3 regions of the Stenotrophomonas sp. GW821-FHT09E08 genome follow, and region 1 is predicted to be linked to each of the others. Evidence: predicted binding sites of a transcription regulator. Region 1 holds the regulator's gene; each other region holds the start of a gene.

Region 1 (9,996 bases):
GGCGGCAGCCATCCGTGACGGATCCGCCGGGTCGCGCAGGGCGGCATCCAGATCGATCACCGCATCGAACGGGCTCCCGGTACGCAGCCAGGCATTGAGCTGCTGGCGCAGCGCTTCTTTTTCCGGCTGGTAGTAGTCGTCCAGCGGCGTGCCGGGCAGGGCGCCGGCGAACGGCGTCAGGGTGGCAACCAGAATGCGCAGGCCCCGGCCACGGGCCTGGTCGGCCAAGGCGCGATAGCCAGCCTGCAGTTCGGCCAGCGTTGGCCGCACCTGGTTCCGGGCGAAGGCGGTACCGGGCCAGCTGATGTCGTTGATGCCGATCAGCACGATCACGCTGGCCACGCCCGCTTGGTCCAGCGCGTCACGCTGGAAGCGACTGAGGGCGGCGTCCCCCATCCCGTCGCGCAGCAACCGGCCACCGGAGATGCCGGCGTTGACCACGGCCACGCCTTGCGGTGCCAGGCGCGCCGCCAGATGGTCGGTCCAGCGCTGGTCCTGGTCGAGGCTGGCGGTAGCGCCGTCGGTGATTGAATCGCCGATCACCACCACGCTGCGCGCGCTGGCCGCCGCCTCGACCTCGATGCCGGTCAGGAACAACCGGGCAGTGCTGGGGCTGGCCCGCTGCAGGTCGAGGGTTCGGCTCTGGTCGCCTTCGGCGATCCAGCTGGTCTGGCGGCCGTCCCAATGGAAGGTCTGCAACGGGATTGGTCCGGGCACGTAGACGCTGACCTGCAGGGCCTGGCGGTGTTTGGTGGCCAGTGGCAGAGGATCGCTCAGCCGTTCCTGGCCGGGGGCGATCAGCACGCCGGGCTGGCCGTCGAAACGGAGTGGCTGCGGCGTTGCGCCTGCCTGTGCCGCCACACTCGCCGCTCCGATCCGCAGCGGCTGGGTGCCGTAGGCATTGCTCAGTCGCACCCGCAGCCGAGGGCCGCCCAGGCTGATACGCGCGGTCTGGCGGAAGGTCTGGTCATGCAGCTCGGCCGGAATAAGGGTGGGAAACAGGAAATCCGCGCCCCACACCCGCTGCGGGCTGGCCTGCCAGCTGGCGACCCAGTGCGGGGCAGGGGCGGCGCTGGCAGCGCCGGACAGGGTGATCAACGCGGCGGCGGTGAGCTGGCTGAAGCGGTTCATCGGGCAATCCCGGGAGGAGGGAGCGCCATGGTGATTCCGCAGTGATCTGTGAACTAGACTGCGCATGGATAATCATCTGTGAACTGTATTCATAGCCATGGCACGACCCGACATCAACCGATCCGGCGAACTGGAAGTGTTCGTGCGGGTGATCGAGACCGGTGGCTTTTCCGCCGCCGCCCGTACGCTGGACATGACGCCGTCGGCAGTCAGCAAGCTGGTGGCACGGCTGGAGCAGCGGCTGGGCACGCGCCTGCTGCAGCGTTCCACCCGCCAGCTGCAGCTGACCCCGGAGGGCTGCGCGTTCTATGAGCGTGGCCTGCGCGTGCTCGCCGACCTGGAGGAGGCCGAGCGTTGCGCCAGCGCGCATGCCGAGCCGCGCGGACGGCTGCGGGTCAATTCCAACGTGCCGTTCGGCCAGCATTTCCTGTTGCCGCTGCTGCCGGCGTTCCTCGAGCGCAACCCGCAGGTCGGGGTGGACCTGACCTTGAATGACGAGGTGATCGACCTGCTCGAGCAGCGCACCGACGTGGCCGTGCGCGCCGGCCCACTGAAGAGTTCCAGCCTGGTCGCGCGACGGCTGGGCGCAACGCGGATGATGATCGTGGCCGCACCGGCCTATGCGCAGCGGCACGGCCTGCCGCGCAACGCTGAAGAGCTGCTGTCGCACAACCGTCTGGACATCGGCCATGCGCGTGCGATGCAGGGCTGGCCATTGCTGCAGGAAGGGCGCGAGCGGATGCTGCTGCCCAGCGGCAATGCCCGCGCCAGCAACGGCAATGCACTGCGTCAGCTGGTGCTGGGGGGCTTGGGCATGGCGCGACTGGCGACCTATCAGGTGCAGGAGGACATCGCTGCCGGACGCCTGTTGCCGGTGCTGGAAGCGGCCAATCCCGGTGACCTCGAAGAGGTGCACGCAGTGTTCCTGGGGCAGGGCGGTTACCTGCCGCTACGCGTACGCGCGTTCCTCGATTTCCTGGTGGAAACGGTGGATCTGGCGCGGCCGTTGGGGTGAGCCTGGTAGTGCCGGCCGTTGGCCGGCAACCTCACGATCTTCGCCCAACCGCGTCGGGGTGCCGGCCAGCGGCCGGCACTACCGTGCGGAAGTCGAGCATGGCCCGACGCTACAAAAGCGGGCCTCAGACCTGCAGCAGCTTGCGTGCGGCGGCGCGCGCTTCCTTGCTCACTTCCACGCCGCCGAGCATGCGTGCCAGTTCTTCTTCGCGCGCCTTGCTGTCCAGCTTTTCCACTGCGCTCTGGGTCATGCCTTCCACCGGCGCCTTGCTGACCCGGTAGTGCGCATGGCCCTTCGAGGCGACCTGCGGCAGGTGGGTCACGCACAGAACCTGGCGCTTCTCGCCAAGCGCACGCAGCTTCTGCCCGACGATGTCAGCCACCGCGCCGCCGATGCCGGAGTCGACTTCGTCGAACACCATGGTCGGCACCGCATCCAGGTCCAGCGCGGCCACTTCGATGGCCAGCGAGATGCGCGACAGTTCACCGCCGGAGGCCACCTTGCGCAGCGCGCGCGGCGGTTGGCCGGCGTTGGCCGCGACCAGGAATTCCACGCGTTCGGCACCCTGCGGATCGGGCTTGCCGGCGTCCTGCGGCTCCAGCTCGATCAGGAACTGGCCGCCGCCCATGCCCAGCTCGGCAATAATGCCGGTGGTGGTGGCCGACAGTTCGGCAGCAGCGCTGCGGCGGCTGGCGGACAGTACGTCGGCCTGTACGCGCCAGGCGGCGGCGGCCTTGTCGATCTCGCCGGCCAGGCGCTGCAGGCGCTCGTCGGCGCCACGCAGCTGTTCCACTTCGGCATGCATGCGCTCGCGCTGCGCGCCGAGCTCGTCCATCGGCACGCGGTGCTTTCGGGCCAGGTCGTGCAGGCGGCCGAGGCGACGCTCGTTCTCCTCGAACTGCTCGGGGTCGGCGTCGAGGTCATCGTGTACCCGGTCCAGCAGCGACAGGGCTTCGTGCAGCTGGATCGAGGCGTTCTCGATCAGGCCGTCCACCTCGCCCAGGCGCGGGTCGTGCTCGATCAGCCTCGACAGCTCATGGCGGACCTGTTGCAGCAGGTCAAGTGCGGAACTGCCGTCGTCGCCGTTGAGCTGGTTGCTGGCCGCCTGGCAGGCGCTCAACAGGGCGCTGGCATGGGCCTGGCGGCGGTGGCTGGCGCCGAGTGCGGCGATCGACTCCGGCTCCAGGTCCTCGCGGTCGAGCTCGCGCAGCTGGTGTTCGAGGAAGCCGATCCGGTCACTGACGTCGCCCTGTTGCGACAGGGCAAGCGATTCGTCGACCAGCGTCTGCCAGGCGGCGGCGGCACGGCGCACCTGGCGGCGCTCGTCCTCGTTGCGGGCATAGGCGTCGAGCAGGGCCAGCTGCGACGGACGCGTCAGCAGGGCCTGCTGCTCATGCTGGCCATGGATTTCGACCAGCAATCCGGCCAGGTCCGCCAGCTGTGCCAGCGTCACCGGGCGGCCGTTGATCCACGAACGTGAACCGCCATCGGCGCGGATCACCCGCCGCAGCTGGCACTGTTCCTCATCGTCCAGCTCGTTGTCGGCCAGCCACTGGCGTGCGGCCTGCAGCTGGTCCAGCGCGAATTCGGCGGAAAGCTCGGCGCGCGCGGCACCGTGGCGGACCACGCCACTGTCGGCGCGGAGGCCGGACAGGAAGCCCAGGGCGTCGACCATCAGCGACTTGCCGGCGCCGGTCTCGCCTGAAACGACCGTCATGCCGGGCCCGAACTCCAGTTCGGTGGCGCGGACAACGGCAAAATCCTTGATCGAAAGATGTCTGAGCATGGGTAAGGGGTATCAGCAGCCGCGCAACGCTAGCACGTGGGCGAGGGAGGTCCAATGACTTGCCAAGGTGATGCGCCGCCATTATCTAGTGTCCGTGTCTCACAGGTTGATTCCATGCACGGTTCTCCCGACCAGCTTGCCCCGCGTGCGCGCCATCTGCTGCGCACGCTGATCGCGCGTTACATCCAGGACGGCGAGCCGGTCGGCTCGCAGACGCTGGCGCGCGTGGCCGGCCTGGAGGTCAGCCCGGCCACCATCCGCAACATCCTTGGCGACCTCGAAGACCTGGGGCTGCTGGCGTCGCCGCATACCTCGGCCGGGCGCGTCCCGACCGCGCATGGCTACCGGGTGTTCGTCGACAGCCTGCTGCAGATGCAGCCGCCGGGCGAGGGCGAGCTGGCCCGCCTGCGTCAGGAACTGGCGGGCGGCGGCAGCACCCAGGCCCTGCTCGGCAGCGCCTCGGAACTGCTGTCGGCGATGAGCCACTTCGTCGGCGTGGTCAGCGCGCCACGACGCGAGCAGTTCGCCTTCCGCCAGATCGATTTCGTGGCGCTGGATGGACGCCGGGTGCTGGCGATCCTGGTGTTCGCCGACAACGAGGTGCAGAACCGCGTCATCGAGACCCGTCAGGACTTCGCGCCAGGCCAGCTGGAGCAGGTCGCCAACTACCTCAATGCCCATTTCGCCGGCCTGCCGATGGCCGAGATCCGTACCCGCCTGCTGCTGGAGCTGCGCGACGCCCGCTCGGAGCTGGAGCAGCTGCTGGCGCACAGCATCGAGCTGGCCGAGCAGGCCCTGCAGCCGCCGGCCGACGACATGCTGGTGGCCGGCCAGACCCGGCTGATGGGAGTACAGGACCTGTCCGACCTGGAGCGACTGCGTGAGCTGTTCGAGCTGTTTTCCAGCAAACGCGAGATCCTGCAGCTGCTGGAGCGCACCATCCAGGCCCCGGGCGTGCGCATCTTCATCGGTGAGGAGACAGGGATGATGCCGCTGCAGGGCGTCTCGCTGGTCACCGCCCCGTACACCGCCAATGGCCAGGTGCTGGGCGTGCTGGGCGTGATCGGGCCCAAGCGGATGGCCTACGACCGCATGATCCCGCTGGTCCAGGCCACCGCCGATGTGCTCGGCGCGGCCTTTTCACCGGCCGGGCGTACTCCCGGAACATCCGACGCTTGAAACGCAGCATCCCGCCCACACTAGGGTGGGTGGAGGCGGAGATTGACCGCCAGGGACCCAGACATGAACCACGAACATCCAGATATCGAATCCCAGCAGAGTGCCGCCGATGCGGCCGCCGCCGCCGGCGTGAACGACGAAGTGGAGCGCCTGCGCGCCGAGCTTGAGCAGGTCAAGGCCGATGTACTGCGCGAACGCGCCGACCTCGAGAACCAGCGCAAGCGCGTTGCCCGCGACATCGAGCAGGCCCGCAAGTTCGCCAACGAGAAGCTGCTGGGCGAGCTGCTGCCGGTGTTCGACAGCCTGGATGCCGGCCTGAAGGCCGCCGGCGATGATGCCCATCCGCTGCGTGAAGGCCTGGAGCTGACCTACCGGCAGCTGCTGAAGGTCGCCGGCGACAACGGCCTGGTCCTGCTGGACCCGACCGGCCAGCCGTTCAATCCGGAGCATCACCAGGCCATCAGCCAGGTGCCGACTCCGGGTGCCGCCCCGGGCAGCGTGGTGACCGTGTTCCAGAAGGGCTACCTGCTCAACGAGCGCCTGCTGCGGCCGGCGCTGGTGGTGGTGGCGGCCGACTGACCCCCGCGGGGCCGGGAGGCGGGCACGACCCGCGCCCGACCCGACGCTGAACGCGCCGGACAACCGGAAACACAGCGTTCGGAGGATGGCTTGAATGTTCCACGGGCCTCCCCCACATCCCATTCATCCACCGGCCGAACGGCCGGACTGACAAAAACAACATCCTTCAAGGAGTCTCCCCCATGGGCAAGATCATTGGTATCGACCTCGGCACCACCAACTCGTGCGTGGCGATCATGGACGGCGGCAAGGCCCGCGTCATCGAAAATTCGGAAGGCGATCGCACCACCCCGTCGATCGTCGCCTACACCAAGGACGGCGAAGTCCTGGTGGGCGCCTCGGCCAAGCGCCAGGCCGTCACCAACCCCAAGAACACCTTCTACGCGGTGAAGCGCCTGATCGGCCGCAAGTTCACCGACGCCGAAGTGCAGAAGGACATCGCGCACGTCCCGTACAGCATCCTGGCCCATGACAATGGCGATGCCTGGGTGGCCACCAGCGATGCCAAGAAGATGGCGCCGCAGGAAATCTCGGCCAAGGTGCTGGAGAAGATGAAGAAGACCGCCGAGGACTTCCTCGGTGAGAAGGTCACCGAAGCGGTCATCACCGTGCCGGCCTACTTCAACGACAGCCAGCGCCAGGCAACCAAGGACGCGGGTCGCATCGCCGGCCTGGACGTCAAGCGCATCATCAACGAGCCGACCGCGGCCGCGCTGGCCTATGGCCTGGACAAGGGCGACAACAAGGATCGCAAGATCGTGGTGTACGACCTGGGCGGCGGCACCTTCGACGTTTCGGTGATCGAGATCGCCAACGTCGATGGTGAAAAGCAGTTCGAAGTGCTGGCCACCAACGGTGACACTTTCCTGGGCGGCGAAGATTTCGACAACCGCGTCATCGAGTACCTGGTTGAAGAGTTCAACAAGGACCAGGGCATCGACCTGCGCAAGGATCCGCTGGCCCTGCAGCGCCTGAAGGATGCTGCCGAGCGCGCCAAGATCGAGCTGTCCAGCGCCCAGCAGACCGAAGTGAACCTGCCGTACGTCACCGCTGACGCGTCGGGTCCGAAGCACCTGAACATCAAGTTGACCCGCGCCAAGCTGGAGTCGCTGGTGGAAGAACTGATCAGGAAGTCGATCGAGCCGTGCCGCGTCGCCCTGAACGATGCCGGCCTGCGTTCGAGCGACATCAGCGAAGTGATCCTGGTCGGCGGCCAGACCCGCATGCCGAAGGTGCAGCAGGCGGTGACTGAGTTCTTCGGCAAGGAACCGCGCAAGGACGTCAACCCGGACGAAGCCGTGGCACTGGGTGCTGCGATCCAGGGCGGCGTGCTGGGCGGCGACGTCAAGGACGTGCTGCTGCTGGACGTGACCCCGCTGTCGCTGGGTATCGAAACCATGGGCGGTGTGTTCACCAAGATCATCGAAAAGAACACCACCATCCCGACCAAGGCCTCGCAGGTGTTCTCCACCGCCGAGGACAACCAGTCGGCGGTGACCGTGCACGTGCTGCAGGGTGAGCGCGAACAGGCCCGCTTCAACAAGTCGCTGGCCAAGTTCGACCTGTCCGGCATCGAGCCGGCCCCGCGTGGCCTGCCGCAGGTGGAAGTGTCCTTCGACATCGACGCCAACGGCATCCTGCACGTGTCGGCCAAGGACAAGAAGACCAACAAGGAACAGAAGGTCGAGATCAAGGCCGGTTCGGGCCTGTCCGAGGAAGAGATCGCGCGCATGGTCGCCGACGCGGAAGCCAACCGCGAAGAAGACAAGAAGTTCCAGGAACTGGTGCAGGCCCGCAACCAGGCCGACGCCCTGATCCACGGCACCCGCAGCGCCATCACCGAGCACGGCAGCAAGGTTGGCGGTGATGTCATCGGCAAGGTGGAAGCGGCCCTGGCTGACCTGGAAACCGCGATGAAGGGTGACGACAAGGCGCAGATCGAAGCCAAGTCGAAGGTGCTGGAGGAAGCTGGCCAGTCGCTGTTCGCCGCTGCTTCGGCCGAGCAGGGCGGTGCCGCCCCGGGCGCCGACGCCGGCAATGCGGGCAAGGCGCAGGATGACGTGGTGGATGCCGAGTTCACCGAAGTCAAGGACGACAAGAAGTCCTGATCCGGACCGACGCGGGACGCTGCCTGCCAGCGTCCCGTTGTCGTACCAGGGTCCTGACCGCCCTCTGGCGTGTCGGGGCGCCCGACGCAAGAGCGGACCTGGTTCCGCTCTTCCGCTTTGACGAATCCCGACTTTCCGGAATGCGATCCACGATATGAGCAAGCGCGATTACTACGAAGTGCTGGGCGTTGCCCGCACTGCCAACGACGAAGAGCTGAAGAAGGCCTACCGCCGTTGTGCGATGAAGTTCCACCCGGACCGCAACCCGGGTGATGCGGCGGCCGAAGCATCCTTCAAGGAGTGCAAGGAAGCCTACGAAGTGCTGTCCGACGGCAACAAGCGCCGCATGTACGACAGCCACGGCCACGCCGCGTTCGAGCACGGCATGGGCGGTGGCGGCGGTCCGGGCGGCCCGGACATGAACGATATTTTCGGCGACATCTTCGGCAACATCTTTGGTGGTGCAGGCGGCGGTGGCCCGCGCCAGGCCCGCCGTGGTGCCGATATCGGTTACGTGATGGAGCTGGACCTGGAAGAAGCGGTGCGTGGCGTCGAGCGCCGCATCGAAATTCCAACCCTGGCCGAATGTGGCGACTGCGATGGCAGCGGCTCCGAAGACGGCAAGGTCGAGACCTGCAACGTCTGCCATGGTCGCGGCCAAGTGCGCATCCAGCGCGGCATCTTCGCCATGCAGCAGGCCTGCCACAACTGCGGCGGCCGCGGCCAGATCATCGCCAAGCCCTGCAAGACCTGCCACGGCAACGGCCGTGTCGAGGAAGACAAGGTGCTGTCGGTGAAGGTGCCGGCGGGCGTGGATACCGGCGACCGCATCCGTTTGTCGGGCGAAGGCGAGGCCGGCCCGGCCGGTACGCCGCCAGGCGATCTGTACGTGGAAGTGCGGGTACGCGAGCACGCGATCTTCCAGCGCGATGGCGACGACCTGCACTGCGAAGTGCCGATCCGCATCTCGCAGGCTGCGCTGGGCGACACCGTGCGTGTGGCAACCCTTGGCGGTGAAGCGGAAATCCGCATCCCGGCCGAGACCCAGACAGGCAAGCTGTTCCGCCTGCGCGGCAAGGGCGTGCGTTCGGTGCGCAGCCGCAGCGAAGGCGACCTGTACTGCCGTGTGGTGGTGGAGACCCCGGTCAACCTCACCAACGATCAGCGCAAGCTGCTGGAGCAGTTTGAAGCGACCTTCAACGGTGAGGATGCGCGCAAGCACTCGCCGAAGTCGGCGACCTTCATCGATGGCGTGAAGGGCTTCTGGGACCGGATGACGTCCTGAGTCTTCAACGGAAACGTTGAACGGTAGCGCCGGGCCGTGCCCGGCGTTTTCGTTTGTGGTGCCGCACTGCCGCCGCCGGGCATGGCCCGGCGCTACCGGAAAAACGCCGCCGGCGTCTGCCCGAGCTGGCGCTTGAACATGCTGGTGAATGCACTCGGGCTGTCATAGCCCATCGCCAGTGCGACATCGATGACCTTTTCGCCGAGCGCCAGCCGTTCCATTGCTGCCAGCAGTCGCGCCTGCTGCCGCCACTGGCCAAAGGTCATGCCCAGTTCGCTGGCGAAATGACGCTGGATGGTTTTCACGTCCACCGCCAGTGCCTGCGCCCAGTCCTGCAACGTTGCGTCATCCGCAGGATGCTTCTGGATGTGCAGGCAGATCTTCAGCAGGCGGGGATCGGACGGTTCCGGCAGGTGCAGCGGCAGCGCATCCATCCGCCGCAGTTCGTCCAGCAGCAGGCGCACCACACGGCCATCGCGGCTGTCGTCCTCGTGCGCGCCCTCGATCAGGCTGGCAGCCAGCAGCAGTTCACGCAGCAGGGGGGCCACCTGTATCGCGAAAGCTTCGGCAGGCAGGTGTGGCGCGAACTCCGGCTCCACATACAGGCTGCGCATGTGTACCTCGGCAATGCAGTCCACCGCATGGGCAATGCCGGCAGGCACCCAGATCGCACGGGTGGAAGGCACTACCCAGCGGCCGACTTCCGAGCGCACCACCATCAACCCGGACTGCGCATAGACCAACTGGTGGCGGCGGTGCTTGTGCGGCGAGATATGCGTGCCGGCCTGGTAATGGCGGGCACGGCAGGTCACCGGTCGTTGTATTGGCACCTCCCGCCAGGGAGCGGTTTCGCGGACCGGGCAGGTGATGTCCTTTTTGCGATAGGCCATGACCAGAACGCGGCAGAGGGGAG
Region 2 (9,996 bases), on a different contig from region 1:
TGCGCATCTTCGGGCCGACCGCCGCTGCCGCGCAGCTGGAAGGCAGCAAGGCCTACGCCAAGGACTTCCTGGCCCGCCACAACATTCCGACCGCGTTCTACGCCGTGCACACCGAGGTGGACGCCGCGCTGGCCTACATCCGCGAGAAGGGCGCACCGATCGTGGTCAAGGCCGATGGCCTGGCCGCCGGCAAAGGCGTGATCGTGGCGATGACCCAGGTCGAAGCCGAAGACGCCGTGCGTGACATGCTCTCGGGCAACGCATTCGGCGATGCCGGCGCGCGCGTGGTCATCGAGGAATTCCTCGACGGCGAGGAAGCCAGCTTCATTTCGATGGTGGACGGCGTGCATGCACTGCCGATGGCCACCTCGCAGGACCACAAGCGCGTCGGCGACGGCGACACCGGCCCCAACACCGGCGGCATGGGCGCTTACTCGCCCGCTCCGGTGGTCACGCCGGAGGTGCACGCCCGCGTGATGCGCGAGGTGGTGAACCCGACCGTGCAGGGCATGATTGCCGACGGCATCCCGTTCACCGGTTTCCTCTACGCCGGCCTGATGATCGATGCCAGCGGTGCGCCGAAGGTGATCGAATTCAACGTGCGCTTCGGCGACCCGGAAACCCAGCCGGTGATGCTGCGCCTGCAGTCGGATCTGGTGGAACTGGTGGAAGCCGCCATCGATGGCCGGCTGGACCAGGTGGAAGCACACTGGGATGCGCGCCCGTCGCTGGGCGTGGTGCTGGCCGCGAAGCCCTACCCGGAAGCACCGATCACCGGTGACGTGATTTCCGGCCTGGACGAAGTGCCGGCCAGTGCCAAGGTGTTCCATGCCGGTACCGCATTGGATGCACAGGGCCAGGTCGTCAGTGCGGGTGGCCGCGTGCTGTGCGTGGCCGCACTGGGCGACAGCGTGCGCGATGCGCAGGCCAATGCCTATGCCGGCGTGGCCAAGGTGACGTGGGCCAACGAGTTCCACCGCAACGACATTGGCTGGCGCGCGATCGCACGCGAGGGGTGAGGCCGGCGCCGCTGCCACGCATGGCGTGGCCGTACGGGCGGCACACCGCCGGGGTAGATCCACGCCATGCGTGGATGAGCCCCACAAACGAGAAAGGCCCGGCGATGCCGGGCCTTTCTTCGTTCCAACGCCCTCCCGCTTACGCGGTGAACAGCGCCTTCATCTTCTTCAGCGCATTGGCTTCAACCTGGCGGATACGCTCGGCCGACACGCCGTACTCGTCGGCCAGTTCCTGCAGCGTCACCTTGCTGTCCGCATCCAGCCAGCGGCGGCGGATGATGTCGCGCGAACGCGCATCCAGTTCGGCCAGGCCTTCGCGCAGCAGCTGCATCTGGTTGTCTTCGCTGTCCGCACGTTCGTAGGCCATCGACGGGTCTTCGTCGTTGGCCACCAGGTACGCGGCCGGCGACGGCGGCGCGTGCTCGTTGTCCTCGTCGGTCGGCGCATCGAAACCGATATCGCGACCGGACAGGCGCGACTCCATTTCCATGACCTCGCGCTCGGACACGTTCAGGTCCTTGGCCACTGCGCTCACTTCAGCCGCGTTCATCCAGCCCAGGCGCGTCTTCGACTTGCGCAGGTTGAAGAACAGCTTGCGCTGCGCCTTGGTGGTGGCGACCTTGACGATGCGCCAGTTCTTCAGGATGAACTCGTGCATCTCGGCACGGATCCAGTGCACCGCGAAGGAGACCAGGCGCACGCCCATCTCCGGGTCGAAGCGCTTGACCGCCTTCATCAGGCCGATGTTGCCTTCCTGGATCAGGTCGCCCAGCGCAAGGCCGTAGCCGTTGTAACCGCGGGCCACGTGCACTACGAAGCGCAGGTGCGAATGCACCAGCTCGCGGGCGGCGTCCAGATCGTTGCCGTCGCGGAAGCGACGGGCCAGGTCCTGTTCGTCATCGACCGACAGCACCGGGATCTGGTGCACGGCACCGATGTAGGCGTCCAGCGAACCGAGCGCACTGGGAATCGGGAGATTGTTTGCCACAAGGGCAGTAGAGGTGTTCTGGCTCATAGGCACCCATCTTAGCAGTCCGGGATTTGGACTGCTAAAGGAGGAAAAAGTTCCAGCATCCTATTGATGCAACACTGGTCCCAAACAGAGCCCTACCGTAGCGCGATTTGATGACAGTGGCGAGCACGCTTTTCGGGATTCACAATCCCTTGGAATTCAATCAATTACCCACCGGAAACCGGCGATTTCCGGTCAAGCGGAGCTGAACGGGCCCTCCTGGAGGTCCATTCAGGCCAGGAGACGTTGCCCGGTGTTCAGGCCCGAGGGCTGAGGGTTGTCCCTTTACTACTAAGAAACCCGTTGACAGCCACCCGGCGACATGCTCCGATGCATCAACTAATTCATACGTAGAAGCGCATGGCCCGCCCTGTCTCGCAGAATCCCACTCCCGCCGAGCAGGCCATCCTGGACATCCTCTGGGACAAGGGCGAAGCGTCCGTGCGCGATGTGGCGGATGTGCTCGGCCAACACAAGCCGGTCGCGTACACCACGGTGCTGACCATGTTCAACGTGCTGGCGAAGAAAGGCTTTGTCAGTCATCGCCAGGAAGGTCGCGCCTACATCTATCACGCCACGCTCAGCCGCGAGCAGGCCCGCCGGCAAGCGCTTGACCATCTTCTGCATCAGTTCTTCGACGGCTCACCGAACGTGTTGGCACAGCACCTGGTGGACGAACGCGAAATCGACCGCAACGAACTGCAGGCACTGCAGCAGCGCGTCAGCGATGCCAGGGCCGGGAGGAAGGAATGAACCTCATCGACCTGACGATGGCATTGGGCGTACGACAGTTGCTGTTGTCCGCAATCGTGCTGCTGCCCGCGCTGTGGCTGGCACGGCGGCGGGCCCTCAGTGCCGAACAACGTTCCTGGCTGCTGACCGCAGCGATGGCAGCGGCCCTGCTGCTGCCACTCAGCGCCTTCCTGCCGGGCTGGTCGACCACCCTGCCCGCACCGGCACCGCCCGCGGCCGCGTTCCACCCCATGCCCGGCGAGGGGGCAACGGCGGAAGAAGCCATCTTCGAAGCCGGACGACAGCCCGACATCTACTACGTCGAACTGCCGAAGACCCTGCCGACACTGCTTGCACTGCTGTGGCTGCTGGGCACCCTGTGGCTGGGCATGCGCCTGCTGGACGCGACGCTGCACGCACGCCGGCTGCGGCGGCTGGCGCAACCGGCGACCGCCGGACTGCGCGCGGTCCTGGCCGACATCGTGCCCGCCCACGTGACGATCGCCACCTGCGCCGTCGACGGGCCGATGGTCGTCGGCCTGTGGCACCCGCAGATCCTCCTGCCCCGCCCCTTGCTGGCACGCCTGGACAACAATGTGCTGCGCGACATCGTCCGCCACGAGGTTGCACACCTGCAACGGCGCGACCTGTGGACAAGCACGCTGCTGCGGGCGGGAACAGCACTGTTCTGGTGGAATCCGCTCCTGCACCTTGCCCAGGCACGCCTGGCGGTACTGCGCGAGATGGCCTGTGATGCACGCGCTGCGATGCAGGCACGCGAACCGCTGGACTATGCAGGTTCGCTGCTGGCCAGCGTCGAACAGCTGCAGGCCCTGCGCGAGGAGGCGCCGACGCTTGCACTGGGTATGTTCAGTGCGCGCAGCCAGCTGGCGCAGCGCATTGATCAGCTGGTGGACGCCGGGTCACCCACACCCCGGCACCGCAGCCTGTTGGGGCTGGGCCTGCTGCTTCTGCTGGCCTGCACCGGCACCGCCGTGGCCATCTCACCACGGCTCGCCCCATCACCGGCTGCCAGCGCCTCCGATACGCGCGTCATCAAGCTGTTCCAAGCCGCCAGCACGCATGACGTCGCGCAGGTCCGTCTGTTGGCGGCGGCCGGCGTCGATCTTGATGCGCGCGTGCTCGGTGATGGCACGGCGCTGATCCAGGCCATCCGTGCACGCGATCCGGCGATGGTCGACACGCTGCTGCAACTGGGCGCCGACCCCGATCGTGCCGCGCTGGGCGAAGGCAATCCGTTGATCGTCGCCTCCGCGTTGGGCCTGCAACCCATCGTCGAGCAGCTTGTGCAGGCTGGTGCCGACGTCAACCGGGTCGTGACCTATGACGAGACACCGCTGATAAATGCCTCGCGCGAAGGGCACCTGGTCACCGTGCAGTACCTGCTTGCTCACGGCGCCGACATCAACCTGGGCGTGGAAGCCGACGGCTGGCTGGGGCGCTGGCGGACACCGCTGAACCAGGCTGGCAACGCGGCCGTGCGCGATTACCTGCTGGCGCAGGGCGCCCGCCGCGAACGACGCTGACTCCTCCGCCGCATCGCCTCCTGCGCTGCGGCGGTAACCCGTTCCACCCGCAACGACTGGACGCGACAGGCGTGCGTGGCACCGCGTGCGCCGATCCCGCCCTTCTTCCACTCCTGCAAGGATGTCGATGATGAACCGCCTGTTGCTGTGTTCGCTGCTGGTCTCCCTTGCCCCGTTCCACGTGATGGCCACTGACGCCAGCGCTGAAGACGCTGCGCGCTTTGCGCAGGCTATGGCCCATGGCTTGCGCCCCAGCACCGCGCAGCTGGGCGCCGCGCTGCCGCAGTGGTCGATCGAAGAACGCCTCGCCCACTACAAGGTACCGGGTGCCGCCGTTGCGGTGATCCGCGATGGGAAGGTGGTCTACGCCGCCGGATACGGCCTGCGCCAGGCCGGCACGCGCGACGCGGTGGATGCCGATACCGTGTTCTCGGTCGGCTCGGTCAGCAAAATGGGCACTGCGGCAACCACCCTGAGGCTGGTTGCTGCCGGCAAGGTCTCGCTGGAGGAGAACATCGACCATCGCCTGCGCCGCTGGCACCTGCCTGCCGATTCGCAGGGACAGCACCCGCCGATCAACCTGCGCATGCTGCTCTCGCACACTGCCGGCTTCAACGTGCATGGCTTCCAGGACTACCAGCCCGCCGAACGCCTTCCGACCTTGCTGCAGACACTGGATGGAATGGCGCCTGCAAAGAATGAACCGGTACGCCTGATCCACGCACCCGGCCAGCAGGTCGACTATTCCGGTGGCGGCTACACGGTGGTGCAGCTGGCGATCGAAGATCTGACCGGCAGAGCATTCGCTGAGGTCGCACAACGCGAGGTGTTCTCGCCACTGGGCATGTCGCGCAGCACGTATCGGAATCCCTTGCCTGCCGGCTACGGCAACGTTGCCCATGCGCACGACAACAAGGGCCAGCCAGAGGCCCTGCCACGCGGCTGGCAGAGCTTTCCAGAACAGGCGGCGTCGGGGCTGTGGACCAGCGCCAATGACATGGGCCTGTTCGTCGCGGCCCTGCTGCGCAGCATCCGCACCAAGGATGGATGGCTGCCGCAGTCGTTGGCCCTGCAGATGGTCAGCGAAGTGGCACCGGCCGGCCGTGGCCTGGGCCCGGAGCTGGCCGGCGCTGGCGCCAGTCGCCGCTTCTTCCACAACGGCAGCAACGACAGCTATCACGCAGGCATCGAAGGCTACCCCGAGAGCGGCGATGGATTCGTCATCCTGACCAATGGGGACAACGGCCCTGCGCTGCGTGGGGAGATCCGCAATGCCCTGTCCGATGCACTCGGCCACAACGCCAAGCCGGTCATCCGCACGCTGGATCCCGCGTTGCTGGTGGATGGCTATCCGCGCTTCAGCGGCCGCTTCGTACTCGATGACGCCCTGCCCATGGATCTGCGCAGTGGCCTGGCCGATTGGTTCGATGCCGCCACCCTGGACGTGCAGGCGGTCGATGCTGGACTGCAGTTGCGCCTGCCCGGGCGTGATGCACCGGTCGCACTGCAGGCGCTGACGCCCGTCCGCTTCCTGGCAGGCAGTGCGGGAGCGGAACTGCTGTTCCATCGCGGCGGCGATGGCACCGTGCAGGCATTGAGCGTGATCGCCGAAGGCGCGCGCGCCTACTATCGGCGCGCGGATATCGCGCCAGCAGCGGGCCACTGATCCATCGCTGGCGGCGCCGGGCTACCGCCCGGCCCGCTCAGAGCGCAGAACGCGGCGGCAGCGACCAGTCGATCAGGGCCTGCCCGCGACGCTGCAGGTACTCGTTGGCCATCGAGAAATGGCGGCAGCCGAGGAAGCCGCGATGGGCCGACAGCGGCGACGGATGCGGCGACTTCAGCACGCGATGGCGACGGGTGTCGATGACCTTGCCCTTCTGCTGCGCGTAGGCGCCCCACAGCATGAACACCAGCCCTTCGCGCTCGCGGTTGAGCACGTCCACCACGTGGTCGGTGAAGCCTTCCCAGCCGCGCCCCTGATGGGCGCCGGCCTTGCCCTCTTCCACCGTCAGTACGGCATTGAGCAGCAGTACGCCACGCTGGGCCCACGGAATCAGGCAGCCATGGTCCGGGCGCGGGATACCGAGATCGCTCTCGATCTCTTTGTAGATGTTCAGCAGCGACGGCGGCACCGGCACGCCCGGCGGCACCGAGAAGCTCAGCCCATGGGCCTGGCCACGGCCGTGGTACGGGTCCTGGCCGAGGATGACCACCTTCACCTGCTCGAACGGCGTGGCATCGAACGCGGCGAAGATCTGCGGGCCGGGCGGGAACACCGCCGCGCCACTGGCCTTGCGCTGGCGCAGGAAGCTGGACAGCTCGCGCATCTGCGGCTGCAGCAGGTAATCGCCGACATGCTGCTTCCAGCTCGGTTCCAGTTGGATCGTCGGGGTGTCGGCTACTTCATCCATCATCGAATCAGGGGTCCATCATTCAATCGGGCCAGCCGCAGCTGGAACAGCACCTTGGTGACCAGCAGCCGTTCTTCGATCGGCTTCAGCACCAGGTCGTTGGCGCCGGACTGCAGCAGCCCGGTCTGGTTGTGCGGATTGCCATCGCCGGTCATCACCAGCACCGGCAGGCGGCGCTTGCCGTAGCCGAAGTCCACGCGCACGCGCTGCACCACGTCGCGGCCGCTCAGTTCACCCTTCAGGGTGACGTCGGTCAGCACCAGGTCGATGCGGTGGCGGCTGCGGCCCAGCGACTCGGCGGTGAGCAGGGTGAACGCCTCTTCGGCGCTGACCACGTGCAGCACGTTCAGCTGCTGGCGTTCGAGCATGCGCTTGGTGGCCTCGGCCACCACGCGGCTGTCCTCGATATAGAGGATGGTGGCGCCGGGAATGGTCTGCGGCTGCACATAGCCGCGGATGAAGGTCGCCAGTGCCTCATGGCCCAGCGCCTTGTCGAAATAATCGGTGACGTACTCGGTGAAGCGGCGCTGCTCCAGATGCTGCTGGGCATCGCCGGAGACCACGATCACCGGCACATAGGCCTGGCCAGCGGCTTCGCGGATCATCCGCGCCAATGCCAGGCCGTCGCCATCACGCAGGGTCAGCGAGGTGGTCACCAGGTCCACCGGACCCTGTGCCAGCGCCTGCTGCGCTTCCTCGATGCTGTCGCAGCCGATCACCTCCACGCCCGGCAGGTCACGCCTCAGCACGTCGGCGATCAGCTTGCGTACCAGCTTCGAGCCATCGACCACCATCACCCGCGTCGCGGGCCCCTCAAGGTGCTTCAACGCTTGCGGTTGCATGCCGGTCTCAGGTGTCGGTCGGTCGGGTCTGGCGCAGGAAATGGCCGGTCACCAGCCACGCCCCCAGCCAGCCCAGCAGCAGCGTGCCGAGCAGCACCAGGCCGCCATGCAGCAGGTCCAGGCCGTGCAGCACGAACGGGCTGCCGTAGCTGCGCGAAAGTTCGGCCAGCGGCATGCGCAGCGCGGCACCGGCGGCAGCGATCAGGGCCAGCGCCACTGCACCAGCGCCCAGGCCATACCAGGCGCCCAGGTACAGGAACGGACGTCGGATGAAGCCATCGCTGGCGCCCAGCAGCTGCAGCACGCCGATCTCTTCACGGCGGGCCTGGATGTCCAGGCGCACGGTGTTGCCGACCACCAATGCGGCACCGACACCAAGCAGCACCGACAGCACCTGCACCAGCCGCGCGCCAAAGGCGAGCCAGGCATCGAGGCGCTGGCGCCACAGCGCATCGTGTTGCACCAGGTCGGCCTCGGGCAGGCTTTCCAGCGCGCGCGCCAGGCGCGCATCGTCCTTGCCCTGGCCGGGAGTGATCACCAGCAGCGAGGGCAGCGGATTGTCGTTGAGCGCGTCGATCGCCTCGCCGAGGCCGGCATCGCGCAGTTCCTGCAGGCCCTGCTCGGGCGTACGCACGTTCACTTCGGCAACGTCGTCGCGGTCGCGCAGCTGCCCGGCCAGGCGCAGCGCGCCGGGGCCATCGACATTGCCCTTCAGGAACACGTTGATGTCGCGCGACTGCTGCACGCTGCCGGCGAACTGCTTGAGGTTGTCCAGCGCGATCGACAGGCCCAGCGGCAGGGCCAGCGCCAGCGCCATCACCATCACCGTCAGCAGGGTCGCCCACGGCTTGCGGCAGGCGCGGCCCAGGCTGAACACCACGCTGTGTACGTGGTGCTGGAACCAGACACCCACGCGCGACGGGGCGGCGGCTTCGCTGTTTTCGTTCTTCGCCATGGTTACTCCGCCAGGTCCTGCGGCGAGATGTCATCCACCAGCCGGCCGTGATCGAGGATCAGCACGCGCTTGCGCATGCGGCGCAGCAGCGGCAGGTCGTGGCTGACCACCAGCACGCTGGTGCCGCGCGAAGGCAGCTCGGCGAACAACGCCATGATCTCCGCCGCCAGGGTCGGGTCGAGGTTGCCCGTCGGCTCGTCGGCCACCAGCAGCTTGGGTTCGCCGACGATGGCGCGGGCGATGCCGACGCGCTGCTGCTCACCGGCGGACAACTGCGAGGGCAGCGCCTTCTCGCGATGGCCCAGGCCCATCCGCTCCAGCACCGAGCGCACCCGCTTGTTGATGTCGCCACGGCGGGTACCGCGCAGGATCAGCGGCAGTGCCACGTTCTCGGCAATCGAGCGGTCCATCAGCAAACGGTGGTCCTGGTAGACCGCACCGACCGCGCGACGGTGGCGGGGCACATCGCCGCCGCGCACCTTCAGCAGGTTGCGCTCGTCGAACACCACCGCGCCGCGGCTGGGCCGCTCGTCCAGGTGGATCAACTTGAGCAGGGTGCTCTTGCCCGCACCGGAATGGCCGGTGACGAACAGCATCTCGCCCGGCGCGACCTCGAAGCTGACATCGGTCAGCGCCTCGTGGCCACCGGCGTACTGTTTGCTGACATTGTCGAAGCGCAGGACACTCATACCCCGATTATGCAGGAGCGGCGCCGCGGATCGGTAGCGCCGGGCCATGCCCCGCGGATTTTTCGATCTGCCGCTGCGCTCGCCGGGCATGGCCCGGCGCTACCTGCGGCATCAAGGCTGTAGAGCCGAGCCAATGCTCGGCTCGGTGGGTGCCGACCGTTGGTCGGCACACCCTTCAAGGTCGCCCGACCAACGGTCGGGCGCTACCCGCTGATCGGCGGCGCCGATCAGCTGCCCGACAGCATCCGGCGGATCTTGCGGCCGATGCGGGTCAGGAACGAATCACCGGTATCGGCGGCGGTGCGCACCGGCTTGGCCACCACCTGCACCGGGGTGACCGGGCTGGCGCCATTGCCGGCCGTGGCCTGCACGCCTTCGGCGCCTTCGACCGGACGGCCGTGGCGACGACGACGGCGCTTGCGCGGCTTGTGCTCGCCATCCACTGCCACGTCCGGTGCACCTTCGGCACGCGGCGGGCGCGGCGGGCGCGGCGGACGCGGGGCCTGGGTCACGGCAGCCTCGGCGCCAGCAACCGGGGTGGCGGCAGCCTGCTCGCCTTCCACGCGCGGCTTGCGCGGGCCACGCGGGCGACGTTCGCCGCTGCGCTCGCCGTCACGACCACCGCGGCCACCGCCACTGCCTGAACGGCCGCCACTACGGCCACCGCCCCGACGCTCTTCCTCGGCGGCGCGGGCTTCGCGCGCTTCGCGGAAGATCTGGCCGACGCTTTCGTTGTCATCGCCTTCCTCGCCTGCCGCCGGGGCCGGGCGTTCAGGGCGCGGCAGC
Region 3 (9,996 bases), on a different contig from region 1:
CGCGCGCCAGCACCCGCCCGGGACGTTCGGCCAGCACCAGCAGCAGAGAGAACTCACCGCGGCTCAGTACCAGCTCCGCTCCATCCGGCGCGATCAGGCGGCGTTGTTCGGGCAGCAGCCGCCAGCCGGCGAAGCGCAGCTCACTCGCCACCTGGGTGCGCAGCTTGTCCTGCCGGCGCAGCAGCGCACGCACCCTTGCCAGCAGCTCACGCGGGTCGAACGGCTTGGCCAGGTAATCATCCGCGCCCATTTCCAGACCGATCACCCGGTCCGGGGCACTGCCCATCGCCGACAGCATCAGGATCGGGATGGCCCGTGCCTGCAGCCGGCGGCAGACCGACAGGCCATCCTCGCCGGGCATCATCCAGTCGAGGATGATCACATCCGGTCGTTCGGCCTGCAGCAGCATATCCAACGCCATAGCACCGGCCGCCACGCGCACCTGGTAGCCATGCAGCAGCAGGCAGTCGGCGATGGCATCTCGGATGCTGGCGTCGTCATCGACGACGATGACCCGGGCGGGAGCGTTCATGTGCTCAGTATCAGCCAGCTGTGTATCAGGACGGTATCAACGCCGATATTCCCGCGATACGCCCGTGCCCGCCAATGGTCTCTCCACCCTCACTGCGGAGACATCCCGTGCGCCTCACCTTGCTTCCCCTGCTTGCTGCCTCGCTGCCTGCGCTGGCGGCCGATGCTCCCGAACACGTACTGCCGATGTGGATGCAGGGGGGTCATCCAGCCGTGGCTGTCTCGCTGGACGGGCGCGCCGAACCACTGCGTTTCGTGGTCGACAGTGCGGCCGGTGCAACCCTGGTGGATGACCGTGTGGCCCGGCGCTATGGCCTGGAAGACACCGATGCGGCGGTTTCACATGCCCAGGGTGCCAGCGCAAAGGCAGCCGCGCTGCGGAGGATGCGCACCACCTCCTGGCGGCTGGGCAGCTGGCAGCTGCAGGCCAGCGGCACGCAGGTCGACCTGTCCTCGTTGGCGAAGGACGATGAAGCGGCCATTGATGGCCTGGTCGGCAACGACCTGACCGGGCGCTGGGACACGCGCTGGGACTTCGGCCGTGACGAGCTTGCCTTGTGGGCGCCGGGGCGTCTCGCGCTGGATGGAAACGGCTGCCAGGCCAATGCCCTGCCCGATCGCAGTGCCGGGCTGCGCCAGTTCGGCTTCATTACGCTGGCACTGGGCGAGACCGGTGTGGAGGCCATCGCCGTGGTCGATACCGGCGCGGCGCAGACCGTGCTCAATGCCGAAGCCGCCCGTGCGCTGGGCGTGCGCACCGATGGCAGCGACATCCGCGTGCGGGTACGTGAGAAGGGCACCGAGGGCCTGGGCGGCGGGAAGCAGGCCACCTGGCTGTACACCCTGCCGAGCATGACCAGCGCTGGCTGGCGGCATCCACCGATGGAAGTGCGGATCAGCGAGCTTTCGGTGTTCAAGGCCCTTGGCCTGGAGGCGCGGCCGGCGCTGATCCTCGGCGCCGATGCCATGCGGGGTGGGCAAGTGGACATCAGCGCCGGGGCGTCACGCATCTGCCTGCGCCGGCCGGCCCGCTGAGCGCCGGCCGACGCCATTCCTACTGCGCTACCAGTCCATCACCCGCGGCGTCGGCCCAGGGTGCGACGGGAACAATGGCAGCACCTCTTCGGCCAGTTCCTGCAGCACCTCATCTGCGGGCCGCTCGGCGAACTGGATGCCCAGCGCGGCGTGGTTGACGCCTGCCCGCTGCCAGGCCTGCAGCAGGTCGATCAGGCCCTTGCGGCCGGTGCGCAGGGTATAGCCCCCTTGCAGCGGCGTGCGTGGATGATCCGGGTCATCCACCAGGTCGATCCATTCGTTGGTCATGTGCGGGCGGAAGCCGCCGTCCGGGATCAGCGCGCGCCACGCGCGGATCTTCGCGGCCAGCCGTTGCGGACCGGCATCGTCATGGGTGGCCTCGGGATAGGTCAACCAGCCATCGGCATGCTGGCCGATCCACTCCAGCGGCTGGCGTGCGCCACCGGTGACAACCAGCGGAACGCGGCCGTTGACCGTGGGCGGCAGCAACTGCAGGCCCTGTTCGGCCCAGGCATGCGTCATCCGCCCGTCCGCGCCCGGCTGCAGCCAACGCCGCATCTCACCCATCGCGCTGGCGAAGCGCTCACCGCGCGCCGCGTGCTCCAGGCCGTAGGCGGGAAACTCCAGCGGACGATCACCGGAGGCAACGCCCATCACCAGGCGCCCACCGGACAGCTGATCGACCGACGCCGCCGCCTTCGCCAGATCGATCGGATGGCGCAGTGGCAACACCACGCTGCCGGTGGCCAGAGCTACGCGCTGCGTGCGCGCCGCCAGCCACGCAAGGTAGGTGAATGGATCGAACAATTGGCCCGCATCGCCGAACATCGGGTCGTACAGCGGCACATCACGCACCCACACCGCGGCAAAGCCGTGGCGGTCGATGTCCTCCACCAGCCGCGCCTGGCCCTGCAGCACGGCCATGTCGCCCTGATAGAAGCGCAATGGCAGGTAGATGCCCAGGGTCAGTGCATCGGCACGGAACATGCGCTGGTAGCCTGGGTGCGTGGCAAAGGCCGGGGCTGACGCGCCCGGCATCACGATGGCGTCGTTCATGAGCGTTGCCTCCTTACGGGCCGGTGGCCGGTTCAGGCAGCTGCACGCCGCGCTGCACGGCAGGGCGTGCGGCAACGCGCGCGTACCACGCGCTCAGATGGCGATGCTGCGAGAAATCGATATCGATGATGTGGGCGATATGCAGCCAGCCGAAGTGGGCGATGTCGGCGATCGAATACTGATCACCGGCCAGCCACTCGCGCCCGTGCAGGCGCTGGTCGAGCACGGCGAAAAGATCGTCGCTCAACCTGCGATAGCGTTCGATTGCGGCCATGTCGGGCTGTTGCGCGAAGTGCTCGAAGTGCACGCGCTGGCCGAGGATCGGGCCGACGCTGGCGGCATGGAACATCAGCCAGGTCAGTGTCTGCCAGCGTGCAGACGGCTCGGAAGGCAACAACGCGTTGCCCTGCTCGGCCAGGTACATCAGGATCGCCGCGGATTCGAAAATGACGATGCCACGCGCGTGATCCTCCAGCACCGGTATGCGGCCATGCGGATTGAGCTGCAGGAAATCGGGATGTCGGTGCTCGCCCGCGTCGATGCGGACGTGATGCAGGCGATACGGCAGGCCCAGTTCTTCCAGCGCGATGGTGGCCTTGAAGCCATTGGGCGAGCTGTCGGTGTACAGGTGCAGCGAAGGTTCGTTCATGGGGTTCCTGGACGGCAGGGAGCGACGGCACGCGCCAGCCTTCGATGCACGAGGGCCGACGATGCGGAAACAGGCGCTGCAGCAGCCGTGCAGGCAGTCTAGGAAAGGCCGCCGTGGCGGGGAAACGATGTCTTCTGCACGGGGAGTTGAGCCTGGCTCAACTTGCGCGACGGGTGCGCGACAGCCTGCGCCGCGGTCGATATGCTGTCGCCGCGCGGTGGATGCCGGCGGAGCAACGGGAGAACGGAATGGGTGCGGTGTTGCCGCTGCTGGGCCTGCGGGCCTTTGTTGAAACCGGCCGCCACGGCAGCCTGACCGCTGCCGCCGAAGCGATGGGAGTAACACCCGGCGCAATCAGCCAGCAGCTGCGGCAGCTGCAGGAACGCCTGGGCGTGAACCTGTTCGATCGCACCCGTCATGGCGTGGTGCTCAGCGCGGCGGGCGCGCGCGTGTACCCGGAACTGCTGCTGGCTTTCGAGCAGATCGCACAGAGCCTGCAGACACTCGAACGCTGGGAAACGCGGCGCACGCTGCGTATCAGCGCCGCACCCAGTTTCGCCGCGCAATGGCTGGCGCCACGCCTGGGTGAATTCAGCGCACTGCAACCGCAGGTGGACGTGCAGCTCGATGCCAGCCCGGCGCTGGCCGACCTGCGCCGCGATGGCGTGGACATCGCGATCCGCCACGGGCTGGGGCGCTACCCCGGACTGCATGCCGAGCATCTGCTCGCGCCGGTGCTGCTGCCAGTGGCCAGCCCTGCGCTGCTGGCCAGCGCGCCCGCCGTGGGCACCGTGCAGGATTGCCTGCAGCTGCCGCTGCTGCAGGATGCCGATCGCAGCGACTGGCGGCTGTGGTTCCAGGCACAGGGTCTGGCGGCCGATGAGCGGCTGGAGCGCGGCCCTGCTTTCGATGACGACCTGTTGCTGATCCGTGCGGCGGTGGCCGGGCAGGGCATCGCGCTGGTACGCGACATCCATGCGGCCGAAGAACTGGCCAACGGGCGCCTGCAGGTGGTGATCGACCAGCCATGGCCGCAGGCCTTCGCCTACTACGCAGTGACGCGCGCCGATGCAGATGGCAATCCGGCGCTGCCTGCCTTCCTGGCGTGGTTGCGCGCAGCGCTGCAGGGCCAGTAGATCCACGCCATGCGTGGATGATTCCGCCGCCTACCGCGCCTGCTCGAAGAACATCAGGTACACCAGCCGGCCGTTCTCCGGCCGGTCGCCGAACGCCGGCCCGGCGGTGTGCCAGAACCAGGGCCGCAGCAGCACCAGCCGGTTGAAGCGCATCGGAATGCGCATCGTCATCTCCCACTGGCTGTCGTCGCTGCTGTCGCGCTCGATGATGTCGCGATGCATGTCGCCGCCATTGGCATAGCCCAATGCGGCCAGCTCGCTGGCATCCAAGGCCATGCGTTCGGTGTTGGTGCGGCGGTGACGGAAGAACTCGGTACCGCCTTGGCAATGTTCGGGCGCGCTCAGGTAGAGGATGCCGGACCAGTGAGAATGGTCTGTGTGCACTTTCGCGCGGCCGACATCCCCGGCCAGGGTCAGACGGAACTTGCCGTGCGACTGCAGTGGGTTGACCGGTCGCAATGGTTCATTGACCAGCCGCGACGCAGCTCCGGACAGGCCGTCCAGCTCCAGCCGCTCCAGGGAGTTGCGGCCGGGGAATGCGCCTTCCTGTGCCGGATAGGTCAGGCCCAGCGCCGCCTGGCGCAGGCCGTGCGCATCGGCGGGAGAAAGGAAGTCGTCAACGACGATGAACGAGGTAGGCATGGTCGCCGAGCGTAGCGATGCGTTGACGCGGCGGCAACCGGGCAACGAAAAACCCCGCCTTGCGGCGGGGTCTTTCACAGCAGCAGAGAAGCGTGCCGGCCCAAGGCCGGCCGCTTCCGGTGCAGCACAGGACCTTAGAAGTCCATGCCGCCCATGCCACCCATGCCGCCCATGCCACCGGCGCCACCCATGGCCGGCTCGTCCTTCTTCGGAGCTTCGGCAACCATGGCTTCGGTGGTGATCATCAGGCCAGCGATCGAGGCTGCGTTCTGCAGCGCCGAACGGGTCACCTTGGTCGGGTCCAGGATGCCGAACTGCAGCATGTCACCGAACTCGCCGGTGGCGGCGTTGTAGCCGAAGCTGCCGGTGCCTTCCTTGACCTTGTTTACGATGACCGACGGTTCTTCGCCGGCGTTGGCAACGATCTCGCGCAGCGGGGCTTCCATCGCGCGCAGGGCGATCTGGATGCCGTGGTTCTGGTCTTCGTTGGCACCCTTCAGGCCGGCCAGCGCGGAGACCGCACGGACCAGGGCAACGCCGCCGCCCGGGACCACGCCTTCTTCAACGGCTGCACGGGTGGCGTGCAGGGCGTCGTCGACGCGGTCCTTCTTTTCCTTCATTTCGATTTCGGTCGAGGCACCGACCTTGATCACGGCAACGCCGCCGGCCAGCTTGGCCACGCGTTCCTGCAGCTTCTCGCGGTCGTAATCCGAGGAGGTGTCCTGGATCTGGGTCTTGATCTGCGCAACGCGCGAATCGACCGCAGCCTTGTCACCCACGCCATCGATGATGGTGGTGTTTTCCTTGGAGACCTGCACCTTCTTGGCGCGGCCGAGATCCTTGATCGTGGCCTTTTCCAGCGACAGGCCCACTTCTTCGGAGATCACGGTGCCGCCGGTCAGCACGGCCATGTCTTCCAGCATCGCCTTGCGACGGTCGCCGAAGCCCGGAGCCTTGACGGCCACGACCTTGACGATGCCACGGATGGTGTTGACCACCAGGGTCGCCAGCGCTTCGCCTTCGACTTCTTCAGCGACGATCAGCAGCGGCTTGCCGGCCTTGGCGACGCCTTCCAGCACCGGCAGCAGGTCACGGACGTTGGAGATCTTCTTGTCGTGCAGCAGGATGAACGGGTCATCCAGGTCAGCGGTCTGCGACTGCTGGTTGTTGATGAAGTACGGGGACAGGTAGCCGCGGTCGAACTGCATGCCCTTGACCACGTCCAGCTCGTTGTCCAGGCCCGAGCCTTCTTCAACGGTGATCACGCCTTCCTTGCCGACTTCCTTCATCGCGTCAGCAATGATCTGGCCGATCGACTCGTCCGAGTTGGCCGAGATGGTGCCGACCTGGGCGATCGCCTTGTCGTCAGCGGTCGGCTTGGAGATGGTCTTCAGCTCGTTGACGGCGGCCACGACGGCCTTGTCGATACCGCGCTTGAGGTCCATCGGGTTCATGCCGGCGGCCACAGCCTTGGCGCCTTCGCGGATCAGGGCCTGGGCCAGCACGGTGGCGGTGGTGGTGCCGTCGCCAGCGTCGTCGTTGGTGCGGGAAGCAACTTCCTTCACCATCTGCGCGCCCATGTTCTCGAACTTGTCAGCCAGTTCGATTTCCTTGGCGACGGAGACGCCGTCCTTGGTGATGGTCGGAGCGCCGAAGCTCTTTTCCAGCACGACGTTGCGGCCCTTCGGGCCCAGGGTGGCCTTGACGGCATTGGCGAGAACGTTGACGCCGCGCACCATGCGCGAACGGGCGTCTTCACCGAAACGAATATCCTTGGCAGCCATTGCAGTTACCTCTTTGGTAGCGCCGGGCGATGCCCGGCGGCTGGGAATTGGAGATCAGGGGATGAAGCAGGTCGCGCCGAAGCTCAGCCGATGACGGCGAGCACGTCGTCTTCGCGCAGGACCTTGTACTCGACGCCTTCGCTCTTGTACGAGCTGCCGGCGTACTGGCCGTAGATGACCTTGTCACCGACCTTCAGCGACGGAGCGCGCACGCTGCCGTTGTCCAGCGGCTTGCCCGGGCCCACGGCCACGACTTCACCCTTGGTGGACTTTTCCTTGGCCGAATCCGGGATCACGATGCCACCGGCGGAGATTTCGTCGGCTTCGATCGGCTTGACCACAACGCGGTCGTGCAGCGGCTTGATGCTCATGAGAGACCTCTTAAGTTATTGATTGGTCTGAAAAAGTCTGGCGATGTTAGCACTCACCCAAGGTGACTGCCAGCATTGCTCGCGAAAAAGCCCGACGAATCGGGAGCAGGACAGAGATGGAGCTGGCCCCGGGCCTTTCAAGGCCGATCCCGCAAAAAAATTCACCGCCCGGCAAAGGCGCACCCAGGTGCTGCGTGAAGGCGGGGTTCCGCGTGCAACGCGACAAGCGGATGCCCGCAACCCTCGACATTTGGTGATACGCGTCGCACTGTCAGATATCTGACGTTCATTTACGACAAAGTGTCACTGGATCGGCCTTAGGCTCGGCCGCGCATTCCCAATCACAAGGAGTAGTCGATGCGATTGCTGTCCCCGCTTGCCGCTGCCTGCCTGCTGGCACTGGCCGCCGCGCCGGCCCAGGCCGAGGTCTTCATCAACGAACTGCACTACGACGACAGCACCGCCGCCGGCGACGTCGGCGAAGCGATCGAGGTCGTGGCCACCGCCGGTGAGGATCTGTCCGGCTACCGCCTGTACCTCTACAACGGCAGCAATCCGTCGGCCGCCACGGTCTACGCCAACAATCCGGTTCCCGCCGGTACCGCTGTAGGCTGCGGCAGCGCCAGCATCGCTGTGGTCACCTACCCCACCAACGGCCTGCAGAACGGCCCGAACGATGGCATTGCGCTGGTCGACGCCAGCGGCAAGGTGGTCCAGTTCCTCAGCTACGAGGGTGCCATCACAGCGTCCGGCGGGCCCGCGGCCGGCATGACCAGCCAGAACATTCCGGTGGCCGAGACCAACAGCACGGCCCCGGGCACCTCGCTGCAGCTGACCGGCAGTGGCAGCCAGTACGCCCACTTCACCTGGGCCGAGTCGGCCAGGCAGACCTTCGGCAACTGCAACAACGGCCAGACCTTCAGTGGTGGCGGCACCCCGGGCCCGAACACGCCGCCGTCGGTGTCCACCACCACCCCGGCCCAGGGCAGCAGCACCTTCCCCGCCGCCGCCGACCTGGAAGTGGTGTTCAGCGAGACGGTGAACCTGGCCAGCGGCGCGTTCGCCCTGAGCTGCGGCACTTCCGGCAGCGTACCGCTGACTTTCCCGTCCAGCGGCCGCAGCGTGAAGCTGTCCACCAACACTGCGCTGGTGGCCGGTGAAGCCTGCCGCTTCGACATCCGCGCCGCGCGCATCACCGACCTGCAGGGCGCACACCCGGCCGCCGACAGCCGCATCGCCTTCGCCGTGGCCAGCACCGGTGGCAATCCGGACCCGGGCAACCCGGGCGTGCCGGCCGGTTACTACTCCAAGGTCAACACCAGCAGCCCCAGCCAGCTGCGCTGTTCGCTGCACGCCACCATCAAGGGCCACACCGCCTACCCGTACAGCGGCTCGGGCACCAGCACCTGGACCATTCTGGAGATCGCCGACGAGGATCCGAACAACAGCGGCAGGATCCTGGATGCGTACCGCAACCGCAGCTACGCCAAGGTGACCGATCGCGCCGGCAGCGGCGGCGGCCTGAAGTACAACCGCGAGCACACCTGGCCGAACTCGCTGGGCTTTGCCAGCACCACCGGCGACAAGGGCATGCCGTACGCGCCATACACCGACACCCACATGCTGTACCTCACCGACGCGCAGTGGAACGCCGACCGCGGCAACAAGCCGTTCGGCAAGTGCGACGCCAACTGCGGCGAGCGTGCCACCGAGGCCAACAACGGCCAGGGCGGCGGCAGCGGAGGCTATCCGGGCAATTCGAACTGGGTACGTACGCCGGACGGCAACGGCGGCACCTTTGAGGTGTGGGGTGCGCGCAAGGGCGACATGGCGCGTGCGGTGCTGTACATGGCCATCCGCTACGAGGGCGGCAAGGATGCGGCCACCGGCCAGTCCGAGCCGGACCTGGAGCTGACCGATGACCGCAGCAAGATCGTCAAGACCAGCAGCTCGCCGGCCTACATGGGCCTGCTGTCGACGTTGATCGACTGGCACCTGGCCGACCCGCCGAGCGCTGCGGAACGCGCCCGCAATGACGTGATCTACAGCTTCCAGGGCAACCGCAACCCGTTCATCGACCATCCCGAATGGGCCACCCCCGCCCTGTTCACCTCGGCCAAGCCGGCCACCTGCCAGCTGGCCAACTGACCGCGCAACGCAGCGGTCCATTGCCGCCGCCGGGCCCTGACCCGGCGGCGGCCCTATACTCGACGGTCATGTCGACCGTCGATCCCGTCCTGCTGTTGTTGACCACCTGCCCGGACCGGGCCAGTGCCGAGCGCATCGCGCACGCGCTGGTTGGCGAGCGCCTGGCCGCGTGCATCACACGACTGGAGGGCGCGCAGTCGACCTACCGCTGGCAGGGCGAGGTCACCACCGACACCGAACTGCAGTTGCTGGTGAAGACCACCGCGAGCCGCGTCGATGACGCAATCGCCCGGGTCGTCGAACTGCATCCGTATGAACTCCCGGAGTGCATCGCGGTCGAAACCCGGGCCGGCCTGCCGGCGTATCTGGACTGGATCCGGGCACAGACCCGGGAGGACACTGATTGAAGACTTTGTTTGCGCGTGGCGCCGCCCTGTGCGCCCTGTTGTGGCTCTCGCTGCCGGCCTTCGCGCTGGATGAGAAGGACCTGCTGCCGGTGGACCAGGCGTTCGCGCTGACCGCGACCGCCCCCGAACGCGGCCAGGTGCAGCTGCAGTTCAAGATCGCACCGGGCTATTACCTGTATCGCCACCGCACCAGCGTCAAGGCCGACCCGGCCTTCAACGCAGGCGCGCTGCAGATGC

Evidence for each region. Region 1 encodes HrcA, which represses chaperone genes, less so after heat shock. Its sites were predicted from a motif close to TTNGCACTCNNNNNNNNNGAGTGCNAA; they were not measured.
Region 2: the regulator HrcA is predicted to act here: its motif matches at 2,046-2,072, upstream of rpoH (RNA polymerase sigma factor RpoH).
Region 3: the regulator HrcA is predicted to act here: its motif matches at 7,251-7,277, upstream of AC07M7_RS07330 (co-chaperone GroES).

The regions. Positions count from the first base shown of each region.
Region 1 covers NZ_JBWKOO010000015.1:83,204-93,199, forward strand. Annotated here, with positions in the region: gene AC07M7_RS17150 (SGNH/GDSL hydrolase family protein) at 1-1,131, opposite strand, end outside; gene AC07M7_RS17155 (LysR family transcriptional regulator) at 1,229-2,146, shown strand; gene recN (DNA repair protein RecN) at 2,271-3,932, opposite strand; gene hrcA (heat-inducible transcriptional repressor HrcA) at 4,047-5,111, shown strand; gene grpE (nucleotide exchange factor GrpE) at 5,175-5,690, shown strand; gene dnaK (molecular chaperone DnaK) at 5,873-7,798, shown strand; gene dnaJ (molecular chaperone DnaJ) at 7,953-9,083, shown strand; gene AC07M7_RS17185 (AraC family transcriptional regulator) at 9,176-9,973, opposite strand.
Region 2 covers NZ_JBWKOO010000004.1:131,574-141,569, forward strand. Annotated here, with positions in the region: gene purD (phosphoribosylamine--glycine ligase) at 1-1,019, shown strand, start outside; gene rpoH (RNA polymerase sigma factor RpoH) at 1,159-2,034, opposite strand; gene AC07M7_RS07555 (BlaI/MecI/CopY family transcriptional regulator) at 2,392-2,784, shown strand; gene AC07M7_RS07560 (M56 family metallopeptidase) at 2,781-4,310, shown strand; gene AC07M7_RS07565 (serine hydrolase domain-containing protein) at 4,441-5,976, shown strand; gene ung (uracil-DNA glycosylase) at 6,014-6,727, opposite strand; gene AC07M7_RS07575 (response regulator) at 6,724-7,566, opposite strand; gene ftsX (permease-like cell division protein FtsX) at 7,574-8,521, opposite strand; gene ftsE (cell division ATP-binding protein FtsE) at 8,524-9,210, opposite strand; gene rhlB (ATP-dependent RNA helicase RhlB) at 9,438-9,996, opposite strand, start outside.
Region 3 covers NZ_JBWKOO010000004.1:79,308-89,303, forward strand. Annotated here, with positions in the region: gene AC07M7_RS07295 (response regulator) at 1-532, opposite strand, end outside; gene AC07M7_RS07300 (retropepsin-like aspartic protease) at 607-1,566, shown strand; gene AC07M7_RS07305 (LLM class oxidoreductase) at 1,594-2,622, opposite strand; gene AC07M7_RS07310 (glutathione S-transferase family protein) at 2,636-3,271, opposite strand; gene AC07M7_RS07315 (LysR substrate-binding domain-containing protein) at 3,520-4,407, shown strand; gene AC07M7_RS07320 (DUF6445 family protein) at 4,438-5,049, opposite strand; gene groL (chaperonin GroEL) at 5,184-6,833, opposite strand; gene AC07M7_RS07330 (co-chaperone GroES) at 6,917-7,204, opposite strand; gene AC07M7_RS07335 (endonuclease) at 7,562-9,352, shown strand; gene cutA (divalent-cation tolerance protein CutA) at 9,421-9,759, shown strand; gene AC07M7_RS07345 (protein-disulfide reductase DsbD family protein) at 9,756-9,996, shown strand, end outside.